DNA from 3 places in the Corallincola holothuriorum genome. Region 2 is predicted to be linked to each of the others. Evidence: predicted binding sites of a transcription regulator. Region 2 holds the regulator's gene; each other region holds the start of a gene.

Region 1 (7,471 bases), on a different contig from region 2:
ATGAGTGCTCAGTCTATCCGTCTGAACACCACCGCGAGTAACCTCGCTAACGCTGACAGTGTGTCGAGCAGTATTGATACCACTTACCGTGCGCGACATCCGGTATTTGCAGCGCAGTTTGACAGCGCCATGCGCGACCAGAGTGCTGTTCCGGTTGAGGTGAAAGGGATCGTCGAAAGTGATAAGCCACTGATTCGACAATATGATCCTGAGCACCCGATGGCGGATGAACAGGGGTATATCTTTAAGCCTAACGTTAATACCGTTGAAGAGATGGCGGACATGATGTCGGCTTCTCGAAGTTATCAAACCAATGTTCAGATCGCTGATGCGGCAAAGCAGATGCTTAATCGTACGCTTCAGCTCGGCAAGTAAGTCGGGTAAGGAGAGCTAATTGTGAGTGAGATAAGCGGAAGCAGCAATTATATCGATCAGTTGAGTTGGCAAGAGCCGCAAACGGAAATCAGTGATCAACCGAAAGACACCATGTTGTCGCAGGAAGATTTCTTTCAGCTTTTGACCCAGCAGCTGGCGTATCAAGATCCGTTTAAACCGGTTGAGAACGCTGAGATGGTGGCGCAGATGAGCTCGTTTACAACGGCGGAAGGCATCGGTCAACTAAATGAACAGATGACAGGTTTGAACTCCATTATGAGTTCGAGCCAAGCACTACAAGCTTCATCTTTGGTGGGCCAAAAGGTATTGGTACCGACAGGCTATAGCCATAAGACGGATACCACAGGCATTGATGGTGTCGTGAGTTTATCTGCGCCAACAAATAACGTCACCGTTCGCATCGAAGACACCACAGGGCAGGTGGTGCATTCCATTACGATGGGGGCAAAGGAGGCTGGAAATGCCCGCTTTGAATGGGACGGTACAGATGCAAGCGGCAATCAGTTGCCGCAGGGTAATTATGTAGTGAAGGCATACGCTCTTCAGGGAGATAGCAGCGTCGAACTGCCAATCTCTACTTACGCCAAGGTTGATAGCGTCAGTATTAGTGGCGCCAACGGTGTGGCATTAAATCTGCAAGGTATACAGGGTGGATTCCGCTTAAGTGACGTTCTTGAAGTTGCTAAAGGCTAAAACAGGCCAAGCGAACACCAGATAAATGGGAGTATGAAGTTATGTCTTTTAATATTGCGTTGAGTGGGATTAACGCCGCTCAGAAAGATATTGATGTTACCGCCAACAATATCTCAAACGTAAACACCTTCGGCTTTAAAGAGTCGCGAGCTGAATTCGCCGACGTTTATAGTTCTAGTGTGTTTAGTAACTCGAAAACAACGGTTGGCCAGGGTGTCACTACTGCAGATGTGGCGCAGCAGTTTAGCCAGGGCTCATTCCTGTTCTCGAATAACTCCCTGGATTTGGCGATCGATGGCAGTGGTTTCTTTGCTACCTCAGCCAACGCGGAAGATCTTGACGTTAACTTGACTCGTGCTGGCGCATTTAAGCTGGATGAGAATAGCTTTATGGTTAACTCTGCAGGGCAATTTTTACGCGTGTTTCCGGTAAACCCGGACGGTACCGTTTCTTCGGTGGCGTTAGCTTCGACTATTCCGCTGCAGATCCCATCCTCAGCAGGGCAGCCGCAACCAACAGCTAATGTCGATATTGGCTTGAACTTGCCCGCGGGTGAAACGGCTTTAGATCCGGCAAACTTTGACCCGACGGACAACACCACATATAACGCTGCCACATCACTGACTATCTACGATTCCCTTGGGCAGAGCTACGTAGCAACCACCTATTACGTAAAGGATACTAACGTAGCGAATCAGTGGGCGATGTTTACCACGATGACAGATCCCAACGGCTCGCAGCCTGTCGATATTGTTGCACCGCCACCGCCGCAAACTCAGCCTACCGGTGCTAATGGTCAAACCGGTATGTATATGAACTTTAATGCCGATGGCACCGTGGCTTCGGTTAACGGTGGTAACCCTGTGGTTACTGAACCCTTGGGGGTTGCTCCTCCGGGTGGTGCGGGCTTGGATATGGGCGGTGCCGATGTGAACCAGACGGTTACCTTCAATTTCAACAACCCGACTCAGTTTGCTTCCGCTTTCGAAGTTCAACAACTGGCGCAAGACGGCGTGACAGTGGGGCGTTTGACCTCTGTTGATATTGGTAGCAGCGGGTTAGTCAACGCTACTTACAGTAACGGTACAACACAGCCATTAGGTAAAGTGGCGTTGGTGAAAGTGGCGAATGAACAAGGTTTGGCGCCTGTCGGAAACACGGCGTGGACGGCTAATCAATCGTCTGGTGATCCGATTGCAGGTGAAGCCGATCAGGGGTCATACGGGCGAATACTGTCGGGTACATTGGAACAATCAAATGTAAACCTGACCACTGAGCTTGTTGATCTGATCACAGGTCAACGTAACTTCCAGGCTAACTCTCGTTCTCTGGAAGTGAACAACACGATCACCCAGACTATCCTGCAGATCCGATAACGCAACGATAGTTCGTCAATGCCGCCCGCTCCGAGGCGGCATTTTTTTGCCACTTTTTCATTCCCTTCCTTTTGTTATCAGTTGGTTACCCATTTGGCATAGTCATTGCAATATCGTTGTTAGACATGTTTTTTTGACACCGAGGTCCCCATGGATCGTTTTATGTATCTGGCTATGAGTGGCGCCAAGCAGAACTTTCACAGTATTGGCGTGCATGCCAACAATTTGGCGAATGCAAATACCACAGGTTTTAAGGCCGACCTAGAACAGTCCCGTGCCATGCAGGCGTTTGGTGAAGGTTTACCTACGCGTGTGTTTGCGATGACGGAAAATCCTGCGTCAAGTTTGCGTGGCGGTGCTTTGGTGACCACAGGCCGTTCTTTAGATGTGGCGGTAAAAGGTGACGGCTGGTTAGCCGTGGCTGATGGTCAGGGTCAAGAAGCCTATACCCGTGCTGGCGATCTTGTTGTTTCGCCGGAGGGGTTGTTAACCAACGGTTCTGGCAGGGCGATCCTAGGGGATGATGGCGCACCGATAGTGGTGCCTCAGCCGTACGCCAAAATAGAGATCGGCGGTGACGGTACTATTTCTGTTTTACCCACTGGTGCGCCGCCTACTGCGGTTGCAGCGGTCGGGCGCATTAAGTTAGTCCAGCCTGATAAGCAGGCGTTGGACAAAGGGCTTGATGGCCTCTTTCGCCTGAAAGGGGATGCTGCTGCGCTTGGCGATACATTAGCGCCGGCCAATGCTGACATCACATTGATGAGTGGCGTATTAGAAGGCAGTAATGTGAGCGCAGTAAGTGAAATGACCAGCATGCTTAGCTTGCAGCGTCAGTTCGAAATGCAAATCAAAATGATGCGGACAGCAGAAGATATCGATAAATCTTCTGATCAACTGTTGCGCCTCGGCTAATCACTGAACAGTAAGGAGTTAGCATCATGAATCCAGCACTTTGGATCAGTAAAACCGGTCTTGATGCCCAGCAGACCGATATTTCAGTGATATCGAACAACCTGGCAAATGCCAGTACGGTGGGGTTCAAGAAGAGTCGCGCCGTGTTCGAAGATCTCTTGTACCAGACGATTAATCAACCGGGTGGTTTGTCATCCGCGAATACTGAGTTGCCTACCGGCTTGATGCTAGGTGCCGGCGCCAAAGTGACGGCGACACAAAAGACCTTTACGCAAGGTAACTTGCTCAGCACTGATAATTCGATGGACTGGACGATTCAAGGGCGAGGCTTCTTTCAGATCCTATTGCCTGACGGCAATATTGCTTATACCCGTAATGGTCAGTTTACCCTCAACGAAGATGGGCAGATGGTGACTAACGGCGCAGGTTACGAGCTACAACCAGCGATCAACCTGCCACCCGATGCGCAGTCGATGACAGTTTCTGTTGATGGTGAAGTGTCTGTCAGACAACCTGGCAACACCGATAACGTCGTTGTAGGCAACGTTACCATCGTTGATTTTGTCAATCCCAGTGGCTTAGAGCCTATCGGTGAAAATCTCTATTTGGAAACCGGCTCCAGTGGCGCAGCCACCGAAGGTACACCGAGCTTGGACGGCCTAGGTTCTATTCGCCAAGGGGTACTGGAAACTTCCAACGTGAATGTCACCGAAGAGCTAGTTAATTTGATCGAAAGTCAGCGGGTCTACGAGATGAATGCAAAAGTGATCTCGGCCGTTGATCAGATGATGTCATACATCAATCAACAACTTTAGTAACCTGGTGTAGAGCGATGAAAAAACTAATTCCATTATCGGCGCTGTTACTGTCTGCTTGTTCCAGCGTATATCAGGTGCAACCTGATGACCCCTATTACGCGCCGCTGATCCCCGAGATGCCGGAAGAGGGCAACATGGTGCTCACCGGGTCAATGTTTCAGGATGTGACGGCACAGAACCTTTATTCCGATATTAAGGCACGCCGTGTTGGCGATGTGATCACGGTGAATTTAGTTGAGAACACCACGGCGAATAAAGGTGCCAAGAACGAGTTGGATAAGTCCTCGTCGGTGGGCTTGCAAACGCCGGTATTGATGGGAAGCCCGTTCACCATCAATGGTAACGAGCTTAACGCCAGCATTGAAGGTGATAACGAGTTTGAAGGGGAGTCAAAGGTTCGCCAAAACAACTCACTGTTTGGTGCTATTTCGGTCAGTGTTGTACAAGTGTTGTCTAACGGCCATCTGGTGGTACGTGGTGAAAAATGGATCACCATTAACCAAGGTGATGAATATATCCGTTTAACCGGGATTATCCGGCCTGAAGACGTGACCGGCGATAATAACGTTGACTCTACCCGTGTGGCTAATGCACGCATTCAATACAGCGGTACCGGCTCTACCCATGACACGCAAACTCCTGGTTGGTTGACTGGCTTCTTCAATAGTCCAATTTGGCCTTTCTAAGGCAGCAGGTAATAGCTATGTGGACGCGACTGATTTTATTGACTGTTTCATTTCTTGTTTGTGGTGTGACGAGCGCCGAACGGATTAAAGATGTCACGACGATCCAAGGGGTTAGGAACAACCAACTGGTTGGTTACGGCCTAGTGGTTGGTTTGACAGGCACCGGCGAACAAGCGCGATACACTGAACAGAGCTTTTCGACTTTGTTATCCAATTTTGGCATTAACCTGCCTCCCGGCACGCGCCCAAAGATTAAAAATGTCGCCGCTGTCGCTATCCATGCAGACCTTCCTGCTTTTACCAAGCCGGGGCAAACCATTGATATTACAGTGAGTTCAATCGGTAGTGCTGAAAGCCTCCGTGGTGGCACCTTGCTACAAACTTTCCTAAAAGGGGTTGATGGTAAAATTTATGCTGTTGCCCAAGGCAACCTCGTGGTCGGTGGTTTTGGTTTTTCCGGTGAGGATGGTTCAAAAGTAATCAGTAATACACCGACCGTCGGACGCATCGCCAACGGAGCGATTGTCGAGCGTGAAGTTCCCAGTATGTTTAGCCAGGGCGATTACCTGACATTTAATTTGAACAATCCCGACTTCTCTACAGCCAAGCGCCTGTCTGATGTGATCAATGATTTAGTTGGCCCTGATACGGCGCGCGCTATCGATGCAACCAGTGTACGGGTTACCGCGCCACGGGATGTTTCTCAGCGTGTCGCGTACTTGGCAACGCTGGAAAACCTTGATTTCGAGCCTGCCGATGAGTCTGCCAAAGTGATCGTCAACTCCCGTACCGGCACTATTGTTATTGGCAAGGATGTGCGCTTACTGCCTGCGGCAATTACTCACGGCGGCATGACCGTTACTATCGCCGAAGGGCAAGATGTCAGCCAACCGGGCGCCTTTTCGGGCGGTGATACCGTGGTAACGCAGGAAAGCTTAATTGATGTTGCTATCGATGATGCGCGTATGTTTGTGTTCAATCCTGGTACCACCCTTGACGATTTAGTGCGGGCTATTAACGCGGTCGGTGCTGCTCCTGCCGACGTCATGGCGATCTTAGAAGCGCTGAAGCAAGCGGGTGCGCTTCGTGGCCAGTTGATCATTATCTAAAGGTGCTGAGATGATCGATGCCGACAGATTTGCCCAAAGCCGCCAGGTTCATGACATCCAAGGTCTTGATAGGCTGCGTCAAAGTGCTCAGCAGAATGAAGAGGAAGCACTGCATGAAGTGGCAAAGCAATTTGAAGGCATGTTCGTACAGATGCTTATCAAGGGGATGCGTCAGGCGACCGAAGCGTTTGAGTTAGACAGCCCATTTAGTAGTAATTACACCAAATTTTATGAACAGATGGGCGATCAACAGATGGCCCAGGATCTGACACAGAGCGGCAGCTTCGGTTTGGCCGAATTGATGGTTCAACAGTTACGACCCGACGGCGATACCGTGCGCCCGGCATCAACGTTGCGAACCGACGGCAGCGATCAACTGTTTCCCCAAACACAAGATGTATCTCCAAGTCTGGATCCAATTACAGAGAGTCAGTCTGGCGTGGCCTCCGGCAATAGTTTGCCGCTGGCGCCCTATTTACGTTCCGATACACATCAGAAATTGATGGCGGAACAGCAAGCGGCTAGTCAACAAAACCCGCTTGATGCAATTAAGGCAAAACTGGCGGCCAGTTCGGTGGCTATTACTGGGGCTGAGCCGATAACCCAGAGTGACAAATCAGATCCAAACGCTCTCGACAATTCAAATGATGTGGCTGATCCCAAAGGCTTTTTACAAAGTGTCGACTTTTCGTCGCCGCAAGCTTTTGTTGATTCAGTGATGCCATACGCCAAAAAAGCGGCGGATGCGTTGGGTACATCACCTGCCGTGTTAATCGCGCAAGCGGCACTGGAGACCGGCTGGGGGCAAAAGGCTATCCGCCGTGGTGACGGTAGTAGCAGTAATAATCTATTCAATATTAAGGCCGATCAGCGTTGGCAAGGAGACATTGTCAGCGTTAATACCCTTGAATATGAACAAGATCTGCCAGTACAACGTCGCGCGGCCTTTCGTGCCTATGACTCTGTTGCTGAAAGTTTCAATGATTTTGTTGATTTTCTTAAAAAATCCTCACGTTATCAACCTGCTATTGCTGAAGCGAAAGATTCGGCAAACTTCTTGCATAATCTTCAACAAGCTGGATATGCGACGGATCCCCGTTATGCGGATAAGGTCCTGAACGTACTAAAGCAAGTTAATTCTCTGCTTTAACCAAACGGTTTTTTGAAGGAGCGCCATTATGGCTGTCGATCTCTATCAGTTGGGCGTCAGCGGTTTGCTTTCGTCACAGAAGCAACTGTCGACAACCGGTCACAACATTGCCAACGTCAATACGGAAGGGTACTCGCGCCAGCGTGTTATCCAGGATGCGGCTCCTGCGTTGTGGGAGGGGGGCAGCTATTTCGGTACCGGTACTCAGGTTATTGATGTGCAGCGCTCGTTTAACAAGTTTGCCTATCAAGAGTTGGTATTTAACCAGGCACGCCTTTCTGGCGATGAAACCCGTGGTCAAAAGATGAGCGAGTTGGATGAGTTGCTC
Region 2 (7,471 bases):
GATGGAGTTGGATTAAAGGGCAACGTCGAACAAGAGCACATCGAAGTGCTAAATGATGTAAAAGCGACCTATGAACCTTAAAAATAGATTCACCTTCAGCTTAGTCGGCTTATTGCTGACCACATCGGCTTCCCTAAGCGCCGTTGAAAGTGACTTTAATAAAGAAGTCCGCGTGGATGCAAAACGCCAAAGTATCGATATTCAAAAAGGCATTATTTCCTTCTTTGACGACGTCACGGTAAATCAAGGCACATTACAGATCTTTGCCGACACTTTGCAGGTTGAGCAATCCGCGGGCGCAGGAAAAGAGGTGCTCATCGCAGTCGGTAAACCAGCGAAGTTCAGTCAGGTCTTGGAAAGTGGTCAAAAAATGCATGCCGAAGCTGCAGAGATCCGTTACCGATTAGCAGATAACACTATCCAATTAACTGGTGCAGCGGTACTGACGCAGCAAGACAGCGTCGTGAAAGGCGAAACTATTCATTACGATATCGCCAAACAAAAAATGGTCGCAGAAAGTGGCACAGATAAAGATGATCGCGTGACAACCATTTTTCTCCCCGAACAGCTGCAACAACAGCTCGGCGAAAGTAAGGAATAAACCATGGCGACATTGAAAGCCAGTCAATTAGCCAAGAGCTACAAAGATAGACAGGTAGTTAAGAATGTCTCTTTAGCGCTGAATGATGGCCAAATAGTTGGCTTATTGGGACCGAATGGGGCCGGTAAAACAACCACCTTCTATATGGTGGTTGGACTGGTACCCAACGATAAAGGGCGCATCACGATTGACGATGAAGATGTGACCCTTTCACCCATGCATATCAGAGCGCGCAAGGGGATCGGTTACCTGCCACAGGAGTCCTCCATCTTTCGTAAACTCAGTGTCGCTGACAACATCATGGCAGTACTGCAAACCCGTCCAGAGTTAAGCCGGTTACAGCGCACGGAAACCTTGGAACATCTGCTAGAAGAGTTTAGCATCACTCACATAAGAGATAGCTTAGGTATGTCACTGTCAGGTGGTGAACGCCGTCGAGTAGAGATAGCCAGAGCGCTGGCTGTGGAACCTAGGTTCGTGCTGCTGGATGAGCCTTTCGCTGGCGTAGACCCTATCTCAGTCACAGATATAAAAAAGATTATTCAACACCTAAGAGACCGTGGTCTCGGTGTATTGATCACTGATCATAACGTGCGAGAAACACTCGATGTGTGCGAATATGCTTATATCGTTAGCCACGGAGAGTTAATCGCCGAAGGAAAACCGGAACAAGTGTTAGCCGACCAAAAGGTACGAGACGTATATCTCGGGGAACAATTCCGGCTATAGTGTAAGTAACCAGCGTTGATACATCGGGCTCTTTTGAGTGCCGATTAACGATGACAGCAACAGCATTATTTTAAATGTCACGGAAGTAGATGAAACCGTCATTACAGTTACGTTTAGGTCAGCAACTCACCATGACGCCGCAATTGCAGCAAGCAATCCGGCTATTGCAATTGTCGACGCTCGACCTTCAGCAAGAGATCCAAGAAGCGCTGGATAATAATCCGCTACTCGAGCAAAACGAAGCGGAAGAAACCAGTGAGCAAGTTAATGGTGAAAGCCATACCGCGACTGACAAGCTGGAACAAACCACGGCTAATGCTGAAAATAATCAGTCGGAAGAGCGCGAAGATGCAGCCATGGAAACATCTGAGGCGCTCAACCAACAACAAATCAATGAAGAACTGCCTACCGATACAACCTGGGATGACCACCTTTCAGCAGCGCCCGTTTCAGGTTCCTCGTTCAGTGATGACGCCGACTTTACCTATCAAGGCGAAACCACAGAGTCGTTGCAAGATCATCTGGAATGGCAGATGCAATTAACCCCGTTCACAGATGTCGACAGAGCCATTGCGACATCGATAATCGATGGGATTGATGAATCGGGTTACCTGACGGTCACCGCCGACGATATTCTTGCTTCTTTAGGGCAGGAAGATATCGAACTTGATGAAATAGAAGCGGTCATTAAGCGAGTACAACTGTTCGACCCTATTGGCGTAGGTGCCCGCACATTGCAGGAGTGCCTGCTGGTACAACTCAATCAGTTTGCCAAAGAGACACCTTGGCTAAAAGAGTGCCGCCAGGTTATTGGTCAGTATATTGACCTGCTAGCCAGCCGGGATTATCGCCAATTGATGCGCAAGACCAAACTGAAAGAAGACCAGCTACGTGAAGTTCTGCGGGTGATCCAGTCGTTGAATCCGCGCCCCGGCAGCGCAGTGATCAGCGGTGATGAGCAATATGTAATCCCCGATGTGTCGGTAATGAAAAAAGCTGGACGTTGGGTGGTTGAGCTAAACCCTGACTCGGTACCCAAGCTGAAAGTAAATCAGCAATACGCAGCGATGAGCCGGACGGTAAAGAACACTACTGACAGTCAATATATACGCTCTCATCTGCAGGAAGCGAAGTGGTTCATCAAAAGTCTGGAAAGTCGTAACGACACCCTACTCAAGGTCGCCAACTGTATCGTACAGTTCCAACGCGACTTCTTTGAGTACGGCGATGAAGCGATGAAGCCAATGGTACTCAATGATATTGCCTTAGCGGTTGATATGCACGAGTCCACCATCTCTCGGGTAACCACACAAAAATATATGCATACCCCGCGGGGTATTTTCGAACTCAAGTATTTCTTCTCCAGTCATGTCAGTACTGAAAGTGGCGGAGAATGTTCTTCAACGGCAATTAGAGCGTTAATCAAGAAACTTGTGGCGGCAGAAATCCCTAATAAGCCTTTGTCAGATAGCAAGATTGCTGACCTACTGGCAGATCAGGGAATTCAGATAGCGCGGAGAACCATTGCGAAGTATCGGGAATCCTTGTCTATTCCACCGTCAAATCAGCGAAAAAGCCTGCTATAGCAGGCAATAAAACTAAATAAGGATGAGGTCTATGCAAATCAATCTTACCGGCCATCATGTAGAAGTAACAGACTCTCTGCGAGAGTATGTCGACGGAAAATTTAGTAAATTAGAGCGCCACTTTGACCACATCAACAATGTCCACGTGATCCTCAATGTTGAGAAATTAACCCAAAAAGCCGAAGCCACACTGCACCTAAATGGTGGAGAGATCTTTGCGAATGCAGAGCATCGTGATATGTATGCAGCTATTGACTCGTTGATCGATAAACTCGATCGGCAAGTAATAAAACACAAAGAAAAGCTAAATGCTCACTAGAGATGTCTATGGATATATCATCCATACTTAGCCTGGACTGCACCCGAAGTGCAGTCCATGGTTCAAGTAAGAAACGAATATTAGAAATGGCCAGTGAATTGGCAGCCAAACACTTGCCAGAACATGGCCACAAAGCCATTTTCGAAAGTATTCTAGAACGTGAAAAGAAAGGCAGTACCGGTATAGGTAACGGCATTGCCATTCCCCACGGTAGGATCACTAACGCCAATAAAGCAGTCGCCGTGTTATTGCAGTGCGATGAGCCTATCGCCTTTGATGCAATTGATAACAAACCGGTGGATCTGATTTTCGCCCTCTTGGTTCCAGAACAGAGTTGTCAGGAACATCTGAAGACCTTGTCGGCTATCGCCGCCAAATTGTCAGATAAACAAGTCCTCAAACAGCTCCGTTGTGCCGCTAACGATCAACAATTATACGAAATTATCACCGATTCATGACCAGCACTGACGTGGCCGCAAAACCCAAACTAACGATTGTCAGTGGCCGCTCAGGCTCAGGCAAAAGTGTTGCGCTTCGCGTATTGGAGGATTTAGGTCACTACTGTGTCGACAACCTGCCGGTAGCCATGCTACCGACACTGGTTGCTCAAGTAAGTGGGCACTATAGCGATATCGCCGTCAGCATTGACGTCAGAAACCTGCCCGAAGACCCTCATACGCTGGAAACAATTCTCGACCTTTTATGTCAGCAATGCCGCTGTACGGTTCTGTTTATGGATGCGCAGCAAAGTGCATTGATCCAGCGCTTTAGCGAAACTCGACGGCTCCACCCACTCTCCAAACATGGTGTATCTCTGGAGCAAGCGATTGAAGCAGAGCAGCGCTTACTTGAACCGCTTATCTCCCGTGCCGATCTTCAGATAGACAGCTCTCAGTTGTCGATACATCAGCTCAGCGATCTGGTGCGAGAACGGTTACTAGGCAATGCTGATCGCCATCTGGTTTTAGTATTTGAGTCCTTTGGCTTTAAATACGGTATTCCGCAAGACGCTGATTATGTGTTTGATGCACGATTCTTGCCCAACCCCCATTGGGAACCAGAACTACGCCCCATGACCGGATTAGATGCCCCTGTTGAGCAGTTTTTTAGCCGCCAACCTATCGTGGCCAAATTCATCTGGCAGATAAACAACTTACTCAATACCTGGTTGCCACATCTGGAACTGAACAATCGAAGCTATGTAACCGTCGCTATCGGTTGCACCGGTGGACAACACCGTTCTGTGTTCATTGCCGAAACATTGGCAAAACAGTTCAAAGAGTTACGTAACGAAATTCAGATCCGTCACCGAGAACTAGGTCATTAGTCTTTATGACACAACGCATTGAAAAGAAACTACTGATAAAAAACAAACTGGGTTTGCATGCCCGCGCAGCAACCAAGTTAGTCATGCTGGTCAACAAATTTGATGCCGAAGTGATGATTGAGCATCAAGGAAAATCCGCTTCCGCCGCCAGTGTCATGGGACTGCTGATGATGGAAACCTGTATGGGGCAAGAGATCCAGGTCGTTGCCGAAGGGGATGAAGCACAGCAGGCATTGGATGCTGTTGAGTCCCTGATCAATGACAGATTCGACGAAAACGAATAATCCTCACCTGTTAAAGAAAAATTCTCTCTATTTTTCTGGTTGTTACGATACAATTCCGCTATCGAACTTTTTTAATCGATTGGAGGGCTTAAGGCGATGGCTGAAACTTTAGAGCAAGACCTTACCCAACAAAAATTAAAAGAGGTAAAAAGTGCCCTAGATAGCGGCATGTTTATCCATGTTCGCCGCATTTTGCAGGAGATGGATCCTTCTGATGTCGCCCTTCTGTTTGAGTCAACCCCCACTAAGGGCCGTGCGGTCCTATGGCAGCTGGTCGATCCTGATCTGCATGGCGAGATCCTCGAAGAGCTGTCGGAAGATGTAAAAGACAGCATTATCCGCTTAATGGACCCGGAACTGGTCGCTGCGGCCACCGAAGGGATGGATACCGATGACTTAGCCAACCTGTTACGGGGTCTCCCAGACAGCGTCTATCGCGAAATTTTGGCACAAATGGACGCGCAGGACAGGCACAGGGTTGAAGCCGCCCTCTCCTATCCTGAAGAGACCGCTGGCGCGATCATGAATACGGATACCGTCACTCTGCGCCCTGATGTCACTGTCGATGTGATATTGCGTTACCTGCGTTTGAAAGGCGAACTGCCAGAAGCCACCGATAACCTCTATGTGGTTAATCTTCGAGACGAGTTACTTGGGCAAGTTTCACTCACCACCTTAGTTACCGCCAACCCCAGCGCCACCATTGCCGATGTGATGGACACGGGGGCAGAAAAGATCCCTGCAGACATGGAGGAAACGGAGGTTGCCCAGATGTTTGAACGTTACAACTGGATCTCCGCGCCCGTGGTTGATGACCGAGGTGTCCTGCTGGGCCGTATCACTATTGATGATGTCGTCGACATTATCCGCGAGGATGCAGAACACTCAATGATGAGCATGGCGGGTCTGGATGATGAAGAAGATACCTTTGCTCCAGTCCTCAAAAGTACCAAACGACGTACAGTATGGCTGGGGATCAACCTCCTGACCGCACTCATGGCGGCCTTTGTCAGTAACCTGTTTGAAGACACCTTAGCGCAGATGGCCACATTGGCCGTATTGATGACCATCGTTCCCAGCATGGGCGGGATCGCCGGCAGTCAGACCCTAACACTGGTGATCCGCGGCATGGCATTAGGCCACATTGGTGACAGCAACTCGCGCTGGCTGCTAGGCAAAGAAGCATTAATCGGGCTGTTAAATGGTCTGATCTGGGCACTATTGATCGCCGCAGTAGTCGCAGTATGGAAACAGGATATTAGAGTCGGGGCGGTGATCGCGTTTGCCATGTTGGTGAATATGGTTTGTGCTGGAGCCAGTGGTGTAATGATCCCACTGCTAATGAAGCGAATGAATATCGATCCTGCACTGGCCGGTGGCGTGGTGCTCACCACCATTACCGATGTCGTCGGTCTGTTCGCTTTCTTGGGTGTTGCCACCTGGTTATTGCTCTAGCCGCTAGAGGCAGCGTTACCGACAAAGGCTGCTGCCAACAGCCTTTGTCATGCATAGCCGATTAGTTACCCGCTACCCGCATGTTCTCCAGCAGAATAGAGCCTGAGTGCATCGCGCCGCGATAATCGACATCGTTACCCACTGCGACGATCTGTTGGAACATATCTTTAAGATTTCCAGCGATAGTGATCTCTTCCACCGGGAACTGGATCTCACCATTTTCGACCCAAAAGCCAGCGGCACCACGGGAGTAATCACCAGTCACTATGTTGACGCCCTGCCCCATCACTTCTGTCACCAACAAGCCTTTGCCCATCTTTTGCAACAACGCTTTTTGATCACCATCGGTACTGGCCACTTGCCAATTGTGGATCCCGCCAGCATGGCCGGTCGACGCCATTCCCATTTTGCGAGCCGCATAGCTGGTCAACAGATAGCTCTGCAATACACCATCACTGATAATATCGCGTTCAACAGTGGCAACCCCCTCCGAATCAAATGGACTGCTACCAAGTGCCCTTGGCAAATGCGGACGTTCGGTGATATTGAAAAACTCAGGGAATATCTTCTCGCCCAGCTGATCCAGCAGGAAGCTGGATTGACGATAAAGGTTACTGCCAGATATAGCGGCTACCAGATGACTGACAAAGCCACCCGCCATCTCGGGCGAAAACAATACAGGCACACTGCAGGTATCCAGTTTGCGGCCACCAAGGCGCTCGACGGTCTTGCGGGCGGCTTCCTCGCCAACCTTTTCTGCACTCCATAACGCTGCCGGATCTCGGGCGACAGAATAACCATAATCTCGCTGCATCTGTTCGCCTTCAGAGCCGATCACCACACAGCTCAAGCTATGTCGCGAGCTTCGATAGCCATGCAGAAAGCCATGGCTATTTCCGTAAACCCGGGTGCCATTGTGCGTACCAAAAGTGGCACCATCACTATTGACGATGCGAGGGTCATGGGCCAGAGCAACCGCTTCTGCACGGCTTGCCACCGCAATCGCATGTTCCACATCCATCGCTTGTGGGTGATAGAGATCCAGATCCGGTACCTCTGTCGCTAACCAGCTTTTATCAGCAGGACCATTACAGGGGTCTTCAGACGTATGACTTGCGATATGTACGGCTGCTTTCACCGCCTGAGACAACGCCTCTTTACTGAGATCAG
Region 3 (7,471 bases), on a different contig from region 2:
GGTATCCATCACCTGAGCCAATTGCAGTTTCGCTAATGTCGCGGCGTTTGATTCCTGCTCAAACTGCCCCACTAACGGCTTTACCAGCAATTTTTTACCGAGAAAAAGCGCTTCCGATGGTAGTTCGAAACCACTGTTACATATCACCCCTTCCGCATCGGCAAGATCGTTGGCAAAGCTTTGCTTGCTCAGGGGTAACCACTGAATATGTTGCTGTAACTTCGCACTTGAGATCGCCGGGTGATAACAATAAAAATTCGTATTGGGCTGAGACAACAGCATGGTTTCAATCTTGGTTAACGCTTCAAACGGCAGATAAACAACCACCTTATTTTTCAACGCCGGTAAGCTGCGATGCTCAATATCGATGATTGGGGGCAAAATGGTCTGGTCAAAATGGTGCCAGTGCAACCCTATATGCTCAGAGGCGGGGGCAAAACCGCTCATTAATATGCGTGCAGCCAAGTTATAACCACGCTTAGGCACATCATAACGAAACGATGCTTGGTGGCTTAAGGCAAGACTGGGTACCCCTTGTAGTTTTGCCGCCCACGCAGTGACAGGCTCAAAATCGGTAATAACAAGGTCGTAGGCACTCAAATCAAGCGAACGAATATCTCGCCATAATTGCCGCAAGCTGGCCTGTTTAAGCGTTTGCCATAGATTAATCGAGCCCGCAGAAACGGCAAAAGTCAGTCCTTGGCGCCAAAAAAAGTCACCAAACGGCTGCATATCAAATAGCTGATCTAACGGCCGGCCACTGACCAAGTAATCGGTTGCAATTCCCGCTTCAGCTAACGCCTTTGCCATAACCCGCGCACGGGTCATATGACCATTACCCGTGCCCTGTACCCCATACAGTATCTTCATCTACGACTTCTCAACATCAGGCTCCCTAGGGGAAATCAAAATCTCTCTATCCAACCAGCGGCGCCCGGCACTTACAGGCTGTACTACACCAGTGAAATAACCGCTGTTGCGACCGTTATACCCAGCAGTGCGCCACAGACGACATCCGCCGGGAAGTGCACTCTTAGCATCACGCGGGAGTAACCCACCAAGCACGCCCAGCCATAGGCCAGCCACTGAATCTCTGCGAAAAATGTACTCAACATGGTCGCCATCACAAACGCCGCGGCCGTATGGCCAGAGGGCAAACTAAACTTATCGGAAGGGGTTACCACGGCAGCGATACCGAGATTGGCTTGGGCAGGACGATTACGTTTAAAGCCATTTTTCAACAGCCAATAGATCGGTCGCTCAATAAGAAAAGCGGTCAAGGTGGCGATCAGAAAGGCGGTACCGCGCTCAGGGAATAAGCACCAAGCCATCAGCCCGACAAGCGGATACCAATAACCATCACCGGTTCTCGATAAGTAACGACAGGCAGTGACCAGACCAGGCCAACGATTAGCGCCAGAAAGGCGAAGAAATAACTGCTCATCAAGTTGCTTCAGACTCAATATGTTCATGAGGCACCTCCAACTAAGTTAGGTGCCAAGCTAAGGTGAATCAATGACAACAACATGACAGAAACAAGAAGGCTATATTTCAACCAATTGACGAGGGCTGGCACTAATCGATGGCTCCGGCATCGAGTCGTTTTTCTGAAACTTATTTTGTGCGTTGATTCATACTCAGGCGGTAACTTCGTTGCCGCCAACAACGGTAAAGCGCATGCTCAACTCAATTCACGACAGGATCGCTGCAGCATGAAAAACATCACTTCACTCTCCTCATTTGGATGCTCAGCGTTATTGGCGCTCAGCCTAACCGCTTGCCAGCAGGCACCGGCAGATCCAGACACCCCAGGCTTAAGTGATGCCCTTGATCTGAGCCCGATAGCCGTTGAGTTAAACGATAGCGGACTGCCTGCCGATTGGCAGAAACACGCGGTGTTTATGGAGATCTACATTCGGGGCTATCAGGACAATGATGGTGATGGTATTGGCGACTTTAATGGCCTGACCTCACGCCTCGATTACCTGCAAGATCTCGGAATAAAAGGGATCTGGTTGATGCCAATGATGCAAAGTCAGGATCGCGATCATGGCTATGCAGTAACAGACTATCGCAAAGTTGAACCCGATTACGGCAGTTTGGACGACTTCAAGCACTTCCTAAACGAGGCCCACCGCCGAGGCATCGGGGTGATCATTGATTACCTAATTAATCATAGCGCTGCACAGAATCCACTATTCCTCGATTCAGATAAACATCTAGCGGGTAAACGTGATTGGTATATTTGGCGTGACGATTTTCAACACTGGCCGAACTGGGGGGGCAACGAAACCTGGCATGCCGGAACTGACGGTTTCTATTACGGTATTTTTTGGGATCAAATGCCCGATTTTAATCTGCGTCATCCCGAGGTAGTCAGCTTCCACCAAAACAACTTACGTTACTGGCTTAATTTAGGGGTCGATGGGTTCCGCTTCGACGCCGTCGGCACGCTGTTCGAAAACGGCAGCAGCGCCATGCTCAATCAGCCAGACAATCACCGCTTCCTCGCCGATAGCATCCGTCCGATCGTGATGGAATATCCCAATCGCTATATGGTTTGCGAAAATCCGGATGGCCCCATGCCCACCGCAGAATCTTGTGGTAGTGCGTTCTATTTCGGTCTACAAGGCGCCATTCTTGCCAGTGCTAAATTTGGCAAAACCAAGCAACGCATGAAGGATCGACTAGAGAATGCACCGATGGCGCAACTGGCCACGCTGTTAGCCAACCACGATTCATTCGCTGGCGGCCGAATCATGGAGCAACTAAAGGGCGACGAGGGTAGCTATCGCATGGCTGCAGCAACGCTGCTGACCCTGCCTGGCACACCTTTTATCTACTACGGTGAAGAGATAGGGATAGGTCATAGCCTCGACATCACCGATCCGGATCCCGACCACAGATTACGAACCCCGATGAGTTGGACTGATGACGCCAACAGTGCAGGCTTCACCACCGGCACACCATTTCGAGCCGTCGCTAATAATGTCGCGACGCATAACGTTGCTGCCGCGCTTGAACAACCGAGCTCATTACTCAAGCACTACCGTCACTGGATCCAGTTACGTAATCTGCAGCCAGCCTTGCAGAGCGGCGACTACCAAGCGGTTGAAGTCACCGATAAACGGATCTTTGCGTTTACCCGAACACTTGATGATGACGTACGTCTAGTATTACTGAACTACAGCTCGCAGCCCGTTGAACTGACACTGACCGATAGCTGCTGGCAGATTATCGACAGCTATCCCAACAGCCTCCTTGCCGGGACTTTACCGACGACGGTGAATTTACCGCCACAAACAGCGACATTAGCGCAGCCCTGCGAGTGAAACAGCAGCTGCGTTAAATCAAATAGTTAGCGAGCATTGCAACACGGAGATCGCTTTGCACTAGAAAGGCGCTTATACTCTTTGTCGTTAAGCAAGCCTCGAGCTAAAAAGCCGTTATCAATCAAGGAGACAGTTATGGAATACAACACCTCGGAACTGTGCGATATCTATCTCGATTCCGTCGATGTGGTAGAACCCATGTTTGCATCCTACGGAGGACGCAGCTCCTTCGGTGGTCAGGTCACCACCATTAAATGTTTTGAAGACAACGGCTTAATCCGCGACGCGGTGCAGGAAGATGGTAGCGGACGCGTGCTGTTAATCGATGGCGGCGGCTCATTACGCCGAGCGCTAGTGGATGCAGAGATTGCCGAAACGGCGACCGATAATGGCTGGGAAGGCTTGGTAGTTTATGGCTGTATTCGCGATGTCGATGCCGTCGGTGAATTTGAGCTAGGCGTACAGGCGCTGGCGTCTATTCCTGTTGGCGCAGACGGCGAGAGCATTGGTGAAGTTGACGTAGCAGTCAATTTTGGCGGTGTGACTTTTCTACCGGAAGATCACCTTTACGCCGACACCACAGGCGTGCTGTTATCTGCCGAGCCTCTCGACATAGAATAACCCTCGTTGAACAACACTCCAGAACTCCGCCCCGGACGGTATCGCCACTTTAAAGGTGGCGAGTATCAGGTAATCGATCTCGCCCGTCACAGTGAAACCGAAGAGTGGATGGTGCTCTACCGACCGCTTTACGGAGAACAGCAGTTATGGGTGAGACCGCTTGCCATGTTCACAGAAAAAGTCAGCCATCAAAATAAAACAGTGGCGCGCTTCACACCCGTCGAATGAGCAACTTGGCGTTGACGCTAATTTCCTTAAAGTGGTCGGTCATCTAACACGGATGCACGTTTAAAGAATGATTTAAGGAGATGCTGTTATGGGTGCAGTATTGGAAGCAACCATCATTGGATGCCTCTATTTTATCCCTATATTTCTCACTGCAAATCTACTCCAAGCTGGCCGCCGCACGGTTTTTCCTTGTATCGTCGCCGCAGGTGTGTGTTGCAGCATGACAGAGTTAGTTAGCCTGATCGCACTGCCAGAGTGGTCCTCTGCTGGGGCGATTTTGGGGGCGTCAGCGTTGCTGTTTACCTTGGTGCTTGATGCTAAATGGTATTTGGCAGCAGGTATCGTCGCAATCAGCTATCTTGTGCAAATGGGAATGACTGAAACCGGCACCATGCTACTGAACGCTGTATAGATTTTTTTGTGAGCTAAATCAGCACACCGGTAACAAGCTGGCACTCAAACTGCAATCAATCACTATAATCATTCGATAGTTGGATAATCGCACCAATATCGAACGTGATGAATCATGAGCCGATCTCGACGCACCTTAGTGGTGCAATGTAAGGAAGATGATGCCAGCATCACCATTGTGGCCAGACACTCCTCTGACTGAGGAACGCAAACAAGCGTTGCTTGATAAGCTCACACAGCCATTTAACGAGTTGTGTGAGCAACTTCAGTTGCCTGATAGCTACAGAGAGCTACTCCCGCAAATCTATCTGCCGTTAGGTGAGTGGATATCTCGTCAACGCCTACTCCAAGGCAAGCTTTGCTATGTTTTCGGTGTCAACGGTGGTCAGGGTAGCGGTAAGTCAACCTTGTGCCATTTCCTCAAGCTGGTGATGGAGCAGGGTTTTGATCTGCGTACCGTTGGCTTCTCCGTTGATGACCTCTACCTCAGTAAGCGTAGCCGTCATGTATTAGCTCGCAATCAGCATCCACTATTGGCAACCCGCGGCGTGCCTGGCACCCATGATGTGGCATCAGGTCTCGAACTGCTCAACCGTTTACGTACGTTACGGGCGAACGAAGCGACCTATCTACCCAGCTTTAACAAAGCGGTTGATGATTGCGATCCCATGGAAGCTTGGCAGACCTGTGAAGGCCCGGTGGACTTGGTTATTTTTGAAGGTTGGTGTGTCGGCACCCCCGCCCAAAGCGAAGCTTCTCTGGCGATCCCAATGAACGCCCTCGAACGTGAAGAGGATGCTGATGGCCAGTGGCGGCGCTATGTTAATCAGCAATTAGCTGGTCCATACCAAACGCTATTCGCCCGTATTGACGCCCTATTAATGCTGAAAGTGCCAGACCTAAACGCTGTTAAACAATGGCGTGGTCAGCAAGAACAACAGCTTCAGGCGAAAGCCGGAAAACAGGCTGGCGTGATGGACGAAGAGAGCTTAGCTCGTTTTCTGATGCATTATCAGCGACTGACTAATCACGCACTGAAAACCTTACCCGATTTGGCTGACATCTGTTTTCACCTCAACGAAAGCCACGGTATCGATAAGGTGCAAATAAACAAAATGCTTTGCTAATGAGGAGGTGATTTATCGTTAGTCCCCAAGCCCAACTGATCGTCTATAGCGATCTAGACGGCACACTGCTAGATCATCACAATTACAGTTTTGCAGCTGCGCAACGCTCTCTGGCACTACTGGCAAGCGCTAATTTCCCCCTGCTCCTTAATACCAGTAAAACGTTTTCGGAAGTGATAAGCCTGCGCCACCAGCTCGATAATCATCATCCATTTATCATCGAAAATGGCAGCGCCATCTGTATACCAGCAAATTATTTTGTCTGGCTTGACGGCATGTTGTCGACCCAGCTTTACGCTGGTGAGCAGCGCTATTTCATCCAAAATCTAGGCCCCAACTACAGCAACATCATTAAGGTGCTGCACCAACTTCGCAAGCAGCACGGCTATCAATTTACCGGCTTTGCCGATATGTCTGATGCCGACGTGGCAGATTGTACTTCACTGCCTCTGGCGGATGCCCAGATGGCGAAACGCCGACAGGCCAGTGAGCCGATGTTATGGCAAGACAGTGACGCCGCATTGACGCAGTTAAAGCTGCAACTCAAGCCCCTTGGCTTAAAAGTACTCAAAGGTGGGCGCTTCTTGCATGTGATGGGGCACGTAGACAAAAGCACTGCACTGGATTGGTTGCAACCCCATTTCGCAAGAAAATATGCACAGTTCAAACAGATCACAGTCGCCTTGGGTGACAGCCAAAATGACCTATGCATGCTTGAACGTGCTGACATTGGCGTGGTTATCCCCGATGCCAAAAATCAACGCTTAAGCCCTGTGGGCAAGCAGATAAAGTTTGCATCCCAGCAAGGCCCTGAAGGCTGGGACGCAGTAATGTACCCACTGATATTAGACATTATAAATTCACTACCTGAGAAGGAATTCATGCATGGCTGATTTTTACCAGAACGGTCTGGTGACCACACTTCATAATCTCACACAGCGGCCACTGGATGAGTTAGAGCAGGAGCTGGCCAGCTTCTCTCGTCAACGCCCTATGTCACTGGTATTGCCGTCTCTTTATTCGGAGCTTCAAGCGCCGGCATTGGACAATATTGTCGAGGAGCTCAAAGGAGCCACCTACCTCAATGAAGTGGTTATTGGTCTCGACCGCGCCTCAAAAGAGGAGTTTGAACATGCCAAGGAGTACTTTTCCCGTCTACCACAACACCATAGGATCCTATGGAACGATGGACCAAGGCTGCGCGCGTTAGATCAGCTACTGGTCGACAAAGGCTTAGCCCCGGAGCAGCCAGGGAAAGGACGTAACGTCTGGTATTGCTTTGGCTATGTACTCGCTTCCGGTCGCGGTAAGGCTGTAGCACTGCACGATTGCGATATCGTCACCTATCAGCGGGAGATGCTCGCACGTTTGATCTATCCAGTGGCCAATCCATCATTCAACTATGAATTTTGTAAGGGCTACTACTCACGCTGGTCCGATGGCAAGCTCAATGGTCGCGTCTGCCGCCTGTTGGTTACCCCACTGATCAAAGCGTTGAAAAAAATCTGTGGTTACGACGACTATCTGGAGTACCTGGATAGCTTCCGTTACGCCCTCGCTGGGGAGTTCTCAATGCAGGCGGATGTGCTACGCGAGCTCCGCATCCCAAGCGATTGGGGACTGGAAATCGGTGTACTCTCAGAAGTCTATCGTAACTACAATACGAACCGATTGTGCCAAGTCGATATCGCCGATGTGTATGATCACAAGCATCAAGATCTCTCCATCGACAACCATGATGCCGGACTGGCA

The links. Region 2 encodes sigma-54, which starts transcription at its own class of promoters, with help from an activator protein. Its sites were predicted from a motif close to GTTGGCACGNNNNTNGNNT; they were not measured.
Region 1: DU002_RS17695 (flagellar basal body rod protein FlgF) is a predicted target of sigma-54. The motif match lies at 2,558-2,576, and genes of this name have one in related genera.
Region 3: DU002_RS17045 (kinase) is a predicted target of sigma-54. The motif match lies at 4,630-4,648, and genes of this name have one in related genera.

What each region holds. Positions count from the first base shown of each region.
Region 1 is NZ_QPID01000013.1:63,043-70,513, reverse strand. It holds gene flgC (flagellar basal body rod protein FlgC) at 1-375, shown strand, start outside; gene DU002_RS17705 (flagellar hook assembly protein FlgD) at 397-1,089, shown strand; gene flgE (flagellar hook protein FlgE) at 1,131-2,465, shown strand; gene DU002_RS17695 (flagellar basal body rod protein FlgF) at 2,616-3,380, shown strand; gene flgG (flagellar basal-body rod protein FlgG) at 3,407-4,195, shown strand; gene flgH (flagellar basal body L-ring protein FlgH) at 4,213-4,884, shown strand; gene DU002_RS17680 (flagellar basal body P-ring protein FlgI) at 4,902-5,993, shown strand; gene flgJ (flagellar assembly peptidoglycan hydrolase FlgJ) at 6,004-7,143, shown strand; gene flgK (flagellar hook-associated protein FlgK) at 7,172-7,471, shown strand, end outside.
Region 2 is NZ_QPID01000005.1:65,676-73,146, reverse strand. It holds gene lptC (LPS export ABC transporter periplasmic protein LptC) at 1-81, shown strand, start outside; gene lptA (lipopolysaccharide transport periplasmic protein LptA) at 71-601, shown strand; gene lptB (LPS export ABC transporter ATP-binding protein) at 605-1,330, shown strand; gene DU002_RS09455 (RNA polymerase factor sigma-54) at 1,420-2,916, shown strand; gene hpf (ribosome hibernation promoting factor) at 2,948-3,235, shown strand; gene ptsN (PTS IIA-like nitrogen regulatory protein PtsN) at 3,244-3,693, shown strand; gene rapZ (RNase adapter RapZ) at 3,690-4,562, shown strand; gene DU002_RS09435 (HPr family phosphocarrier protein) at 4,568-4,846, shown strand; gene mgtE (magnesium transporter) at 4,943-6,301, shown strand; gene pmbA (metalloprotease PmbA) at 6,363-7,471, opposite strand, start outside.
Region 3 is NZ_QPID01000012.1:80,884-88,354, forward strand. It holds gene DU002_RS17015 (MJ1255/VC2487 family glycosyltransferase) at 1-870, opposite strand, end outside; gene DU002_RS17020 (phosphatase PAP2 family protein) at 954-1,472, opposite strand; gene DU002_RS17025 (alpha-amylase family glycosyl hydrolase) at 1,713-3,332, shown strand; gene rraA (ribonuclease E activity regulator RraA) at 3,468-3,953, shown strand; gene DU002_RS17035 (DUF1653 domain-containing protein) at 3,960-4,181, shown strand; gene DU002_RS17040 (hypothetical protein) at 4,270-4,593, shown strand; gene DU002_RS17045 (kinase) at 4,751-5,719, shown strand; gene DU002_RS17050 (HAD-IIB family hydrolase) at 5,758-6,612, shown strand; gene DU002_RS17055 (glycosyltransferase family protein) at 6,605-7,471, shown strand, end outside.